DNA from 3 places in the Streptomyces sp. WAC07094 genome. Region 3 is predicted to be linked to each of the others. Evidence: riboswitches for the same ligand, from Rfam matches in the RefSeq annotation. Region 3 holds a riboswitch; each other region holds the start of a gene.

What was found. A riboswitch is a leader RNA that binds a small molecule or an ion and turns the genes downstream of it on or off. The one in region 3 is predicted to bind cyclic di-AMP.
Positions count from the first base shown of each region.
Region 1: linked by a shared signal. The riboswitch ahead of RCR19_RS31765 (C40 family peptidase) and the one ahead of RCR19_RS10000 (M23 family metallopeptidase) in region 3 are both predicted to bind cyclic di-AMP.
Region 2: linked by a shared signal. The riboswitch ahead of RCR19_RS19535 (M23 family metallopeptidase) and the one ahead of RCR19_RS10000 (M23 family metallopeptidase) in region 3 are both predicted to bind cyclic di-AMP.

Region 1 covers NZ_JAVMJZ010000001.1:7,131,663-7,133,915, reverse strand. The annotation lists gene RCR19_RS31775 (ATP-dependent Clp protease proteolytic subunit) at 1-382, shown strand, start outside; gene RCR19_RS31770 (hypothetical protein) at 390-695, shown strand; cyclic di-AMP (ydaO/yuaA leader) riboswitch at 1,067-1,264, shown strand; gene RCR19_RS31765 (C40 family peptidase) at 1,268-1,741, shown strand; gene RCR19_RS31760 (DUF6328 family protein) at 1,821-2,253, shown strand, end outside.
Region 2 covers NZ_JAVMJZ010000001.1:4,427,724-4,429,976, forward strand. The annotation lists gene RCR19_RS19530 (PP2C family protein-serine/threonine phosphatase) at 1-714, shown strand, start outside; cyclic di-AMP (ydaO/yuaA leader) riboswitch at 948-1,104, shown strand; gene RCR19_RS19535 (M23 family metallopeptidase) at 1,116-2,153, shown strand.
Region 3 covers NZ_JAVMJZ010000001.1:2,285,974-2,288,226, reverse strand. The annotation lists gene RCR19_RS10005 (pitrilysin family protein) at 1-517, shown strand, start outside; cyclic di-AMP (ydaO/yuaA leader) riboswitch at 786-996, shown strand; gene RCR19_RS10000 (M23 family metallopeptidase) at 1,010-1,762, shown strand; gene RCR19_RS09995 (GntR family transcriptional regulator) at 1,985-2,253, shown strand, end outside.

The DNA of each region.
Region 1 (2,253 bases), 4.8 Mb from region 3:
CACGATGCAGTACGTCAGTTGTGACGTGGAGACCGTCTGCCTCGGCCAGGCCGCGTCCGCGGCGGCGGTACTGCTCGCGGGAGGCACGCCCGGCAAGCGGTTCGCACTGCCGGGCGCGCGGATCCTGATCCACCAGCCGTCCCTGCCCGAGCCTGTCCAGGGGCAGGCCACCGATCTGGCCATCCAGGCCGCAGAGTTGACGCGTACCCGCAATCAACTGGAGGACATGCTCGTACGGCACACCGGCCGAAGCCCCGAGCGCATCGCGGCGGACATCGAGCGGGACAAGATCTTCGACGCGCCGGCGGCCGTGGAGTACGGACTGATCGACGGCATCATCGCGAGCCGCAAGGCGTCCCGCACCGCGCCCGGCGCGAGGTGAGCGGCCGATGCTGCCCCCCGAACTTCCCCCGTTGCCCGCACTCACCCGTGCCGAGGCCGAGTTGATCGACCGTTACCTCGATGTGGTCGATCTCCTCGGCCGCATCAACCCGGTGCACTCCGGTGACACCTACCGCGGACTGCGGGCCGCCCAGGCCCTGGTGAGCAAGGCGTCGGCACTGCGGGAGGCACTCGCACTCATGCACCAGAGAGGGGAGAACGAGTTGCACGGCCCCACTCTCACCCGGGCGCTGCGGGTTCTGGACGGTGAACGCCGCGCCGCCCGCATCGCGGTGCCGCCCGGCGCGGACTGACGGAGCGTGACCGTCGCGCGGTCAAGGGTGAGTTGCGGCGATGGGGGCCGCCGCGCGGTGCTCTGGGGGACACCGACCGTCCACGCGCGGTTCAAACGAACCAAATGGTGTACCCCTGGTTGGAGTAGGAGCGCCTCCTTCGGAGAGCCCGTGAAGATGGACAACGCGCGTGGCCTCAGGGCGGCATGAGACGCTCCGGTGCAGGTCGGGGCCTCACGCATCCCCCCAACGGCCCCCGGTCACGCGGCTGTCCAGCCGAACGAGTGAGTGGTGAGTAAACCCACAAACCCCCGATTTCGTTGTGATTTTCCGACGCCTGTACGTGAAGATCCCTTCCTGACGACAAGCCCCCGCCACCCGCGGCGGGGCGGTCCGGGCGGACGCCGAGTCCTGCCGCCGCCCGGACGACCGGTCGACAGGAGTGGATCGGCAGGAGTGGAGGACCCGGCAAGGCGGGCCGTCCGAGAGAGATCCGGACGGTCCTTGGGGTGAAGCCGCGTGAGCGGCCGGGCTACTTCGCCAGCCCGAATCCGACAGGTCATCCTTCACAGGCGGCTGACGAAGGGTTGCGCATGACTGCGCTCAATCGTGTCCCGTCGCTGTTGACCCGGGCCGGCACCGCCTCGGCCCTCACCCTCGCCGCCGTCGGCGGCAGCATCACCGTCCCCGGTCTCAGCGCCGACGCGGCCGCCGCTTCCCTGGCGACGAAGGCTCTCCAGGTCGCGGCGGCGAAGAGGGGCGCCCCGTACCAGTACGGCGCCACCGGGCCACGTCGCTTCGACTGCTCGGGGCTCACGCTGTACGCGTTCAAGAAGGCGGGCAAGAAGCTGCCCCGCACGGCCGCGGCACAGTACAACAGGACGCACCACATCTCCGCCTCCCGGCGCAGGGCCGGAGACCTGGTGTTCTTCCACTCGGGTCGGAACGTCTACCACGTCGGCATCTACGCCGGGAAGGGAAGGATCTGGCATTCACCGAAGACCGGTGACGTCGTGAGGCTCCAGAAGCTCTGGACGAAGCGCGTCTGGTACGGCCGGGTCGGCTGACCCGTCCGGTGGGGTGGCGGCGCGACACGCCGCCACCCCACCCGCGCGTGAGGCGGTCCGGAGCGGTTACTCGTTGACCATGGCCGACCGATCCCCTCACGACGAACGGAACGAGACGCCGCTGGAGCGCGCCGATCGGAACTTCGCCGAGCTGCTGCAGGAACTGCGCGTCATCCAGACGGGCGTGCAGATCCTCTTCGCCTTCCTGCTCACCCTGGCCTTCACCCAGCGCTTCCCGTCCCTCGACACCGCCCAGCGCACCACATACGTCTGCACCCTCCTGCTCTCCATGCTGGCCGCGGCGCTGTTCATGGCACCCGCCGCGCTGCACCGCACGCTGTTCCAGCAGCACGCCAAGCAGGCCATCGTGCGGATCTCGTCCCGTCTGGCCGCAGCGGGACTGGTGGTCCTCACGCTCGCGTTCACCGGGTCGGTGCTGCTGGTGGTGGATGTGTCCCTCGGCCGCGCCGCCGGTGTCGCGGCCGCCGCGGGCACCTTCGCGGTCTGCGCCG
Region 2 (2,253 bases), 2.1 Mb from region 3:
CTGCCCGAGCCCGCCGCACGGATCGGCGGGCTCGACATCGCCGCCCGGTACGAGGCGGCCCAGGCCGGCGCCTTCATCGGCGGTGACCTGTACGCCGTGCAGGACACCCCGCACGGCGTACGGCTGGTCGTGGGCGACGTGCGGGGGAAGGGGATGGGCGCGGTGGCCGTGGTCGCGGTGGTGATCGGCGCCTTCCGGGAGGCCGCGGAACAGGAGTCGACGCCGGAGGCCGTCGCCCAACGGCTGGAGCGGGCCCTGTCGCGCGAGGGCACCCGGCGCGACGGCCCCGACATGGTCGAGGGGTTCACCACCGCGGTCCTCGCGGAGATCCCGCACGGCGGCGACCTGGTCCGCATCCTCAACCGCGGTCACCCCGCCCCGCTGATGCTGCTCCCGGACGGCAGTCTGCGCGTGCTCGAGGCCCGCGAGACCGCGATGCCTCTCGGCCTCGGCGCCCTCGAGGCCCGGCCCGACCGCGCGGAGGAGTGGGACTTCCCGCCAGGGGCCACACTGCTGCTCTACACGGACGGCGTCTCCGAGGCGCGTGATCGGCACGGGGAGTTCTACGACCTCGCCGCGGGCCTCACCGGCCGGGTCTTCGCCGGCCCGGGCGCACTGCTGGCCGCGCTCACCGAAGCGGTCGCCCGCCACACCGGCGGCCGCGCCACGGACGACATGGCCCTGCTGGCGGTGCGCAGACCCGAGCGTCCATGACCGCGGTCACCAAGGGTGAGTGACCGACCCCCCTCCGCATAACAACTGACTTACCGTCAATACGTCTGAGGTTTAAGAGGCGCGGTCAACTCGCCCCTTTTCCGCCGATCATGGCGGGAAAGTCCAGGCCAGAAGCGTTAATGATCTGTCCGAACAGCTTGGAATCAAGGCCCCGGGTCTATTAACGTTCGATAACGCAGCGCGGTCGTCCCAGCCGTCACAAGAGGCGGCTCCGTGCGCGTGTGCCGAATCCCGCAAGGGAGCCGGGGAACCACCACCTTGGGGTGAATCGGGCGGAGACCGCCGTGGAAGCACGGTCGGTATACGCGCGTAGGAGACCTTCCTCTCCGAACCCGTCAGCTAACCCGGTAGGCGAGACGGAAGGAAAGGAGTGCGCCCACGTGGCGTCCAACCGGCCTGCCCAGAGCACCTCGTTCGCTCCGAACGACACTCAGACGTTCGGCTTCGCATCTGGCAACGACGAGGGCCCCTGGGAGGAGTGGAACCCCACCGAGGAGTCCCTCCGCCCTGTCCGCGGCCGGCACCGCGTCGCCAAGCAGCGCGGGGGCGGACTCGCGCGCAGCTCCACGGTGTTGGGCGTCGGCGTGATGGCCGCCGTAGGTGCGGGCGGCATGGCCACCGCGCAGAGCGGCAAGCCTCCGGTCTCCATATCCATGCCCGACCTCTCCTCGGTCACCCACTCGGCCAAGGAGTTCATCGGCGCGGACACCAGCAGTGCCCCGAAGGGCTCCGCCACCGCGCTCAGCGGCGCCGGCCTGACCACCGAGGAGGCCGCCGCCGGCTCCTCGGACGCGGGGGAGGCGCTGCGCGCCCGGATCATGCAGCAGGCCGAGTCCCAGCAGGACCGGATCGCCGCCGCGGCCGCGCAGGCGGCGGAGGACGCCGCCGCGAAGAAGGCCGCCGCGGCCGCCGTCAAGGCGCAGGACGACGCCAAGGCCAAGGCCGCCGCCGCGAAGAAGAAGGCAGAGGAAGAGGCCAAGAAGAAGGCCGAGGCGGAGCGGCTCGCCGCACTCGCCAAGCAGTACGCGCTGCCGACCTCCTCCTACACCCTGACCTCCCGCTTCGGTGACGCCGGTGCCATGTGGTCCTCCGGCTACCACACCGGGCTCGACTTCGCCGCGCCCACGGGCACGCTCATCAAGGCGATACACAGCGCCACCGTCACGGAGGCCGGCTGGGCCGGCTCGTACGGCTACCGCACGATCCTGACCCTCGACGACGGCACGGAACTCTGGTTCTGCCACCAGTCGTCCATCAGCGTGACCGTGGGGCAGAAGGTTGCCACCGGCGACGTCATCGGCCGTGTGGGTGCCACCGGCAACGTGACCGGGCCGCACCTGCACCTGGAGGTGCACCCGGGCGGCGGTGACGCGATCGACCCGATGGCGTGGCTGCAGAGCAGGGGCCTCACGCCCTGACCGCGGACCTCTCCCGGCCCCGGTGGCCCTGACGGCATCCCCCCGACGTCAGGGCCACCGGCCGTGGTGCGCCGAGGGCGGAATGGGTGGATCCGATGGT
Region 3 (2,253 bases):
GGGCGGCACCCTCACCTCCCGCCTGGACCGGGTCCTGCGCGAGGAGAAGGGCTACACCTACGGAGTGCGCGCGTTCGGCCAGGTGCTGCGGTCCGCGCCGGACGGCACGGGTGCGGCGATGCTCGCCATCAGCGGCTCCGTCGACACTCCGAACACGGGACCGGCGCTGGACGACCTCTGGAAGGTGCTCCGCACGCTCGCGGCCGAGGGTCTGACCGACGCGGAGCGCGATGTCGCGGTGCAGAACCTCGTGGGAGTGGCACCGCTCAAGTTCGAGACCGCGGCCGCGGTCGCGAGCTCGCTCGCCGACCAGGTGGAGCAGCACCTTCCGGACGACTACCAGGCGACGCTGTATCAGGCGCTTGCCGCGACGGGCACGGTGGAGGCCACGGCAGCCGTCGTGAACGCGTTCCCGGTGAACCGGCTGGTGACCGTGCTGGTGGGCGACGCCGCGCAGATCGAGGAACCCGTCAAGGCGCTCGGAATCGGCGAAGTGAGCGTGGTGGCGGCCGAGTAGGCGGACGCCCCGCGCCCGCAGGAGCAAAATCCGTGCGCGCGGGAAGCCGTTGAAGTCGCCTCGCACGTCGGGCGCGGCTTCGGTGCGGGCCCCGGTGATTTCGGTCACCGGGGCCCCGCCTCTTGGGCTTTGTCCGTATTGCCACAGAGACGGCCGCTCTGCCCTGTGGGATGCGCTACAAACCCTCTGATCGGTTTGCCGATCGAAACAGGGCCCTCTTAGCGTCATCCGGGCTGTCCGTCAGGCACTGCGCCGCATCCGCGGCACCGGACAGCCATCGCCGAGTCCCCGTACGGCGCGAGCCAGGGGAGCCGGGGACCCACCCTCCTGTGCCGCCTTCGTGGCCGGAGGGGCCCGCTGCCGCCGTCCTTGTGGCCGGAGCGGGCCCGATCCCTGGGGTGAATCGGGCGCGCAGCCCGTAGGAGACCTTCCTGCTCCGAACCCGTCAGCTAACCCGGTAGGCGAGAGGGAAGGAAAGGACCAGCCACACACATGGCGTTCACCTGCGCCACCGGGAAGCACCGCCGTCCGAGCCGCGTGAAGCGCACGACCACGAACGCCGTGGGCGTCGCCGCGCTCACCACCACCGGCGTCATCGGTGCCCTGGCAGCTCCGGCGTTCGCCGCCGGCACCCCTGTCGAGCAGACCGGACTGATCCGGGCCGTCAGCATGGGCGACGAGGTCGCCGCGAAGATCGACGCCCAGGCCGCCGCGCAGAAGCAGGCGGCCGAGCTGAAGAAGGCCGAGGAGGCCGCCCGCAAGCGTGCCGCGGAGAAGGCGGCACAGGAGCGCGCGGCCAAGGTACGCGCCGCCCGTGAGGCCGAGCGCCGGCGCCTGAACGCCTTCGTGGCGCCGGTCTTCCACTCCTACGTCTCCACCGGGTACAGGACAGGCGGCTCCCTGTGGTCCTCCGGTTCGCACACCGGCATCGACTTCCACGCCGCCGGCGGCACGCCCGTGCACGCGGTCGGCTCCGGCACGGTCGTCGAGACGGGCTGGGGCGGTGCGTACGGCAACCAGATCGTCATCAGGATGAACGACGGCACCTACACGCAGTACGGCCATCTGTCGTCCATCGGGGTCTCCGCGGGCCAGCGGGTCACTCCCGGCCAGCAGATAGCCCTCTCCGGGGCCACCGGCAACGTCACCGGGCCGCACCTCCACTTCGAGGCCCGTACGTCCCCGGAGTACGGCTCGGACATGGACCCCGTCGCGTATCTGCGCGCTCACGGTGTGAACGTCTGACGATCCGCCTTCGGGGTCCGGCGATCCGCTTCCTGGAGGCGCACATGAAACGAGGACGGCCCCGGCTCCCGAGCCGGGGCCGTCCTCGTTTCGAACGACTGTCTGTCCAAAAAATATCCATGGATTCCGGCCCGCCGTCGGAAATTGCGAAGCGCTGCAATAGAGTCGGGTGAACACACGTCAGTCGACGACGTTTCGCGGTGATTAAGGCGGAGGTCGGACATGCGTATTCCGGCGCACTCGGTATGCACGGCGATCCGTGACGACATCGTCTCCGGTGTCCACGAGCGCGGCAGCCGGCTCACCGAGGAGCTTCTCGCGCGCCGGTACGGAGTCTCCCGCGTCCCCGTGCGGGAGGCGCTGCGGACGCTGGAGGCCGAGGGCTTCGTCGTCACCCGCAGGCACGCGGGCGCGTGTGTGGCGGAGCCCACCGAGCAGGAGGGCGCGGATCTGCTGGACATGCGGATGCTGCTCGAGCCGCTCGGCGCCGC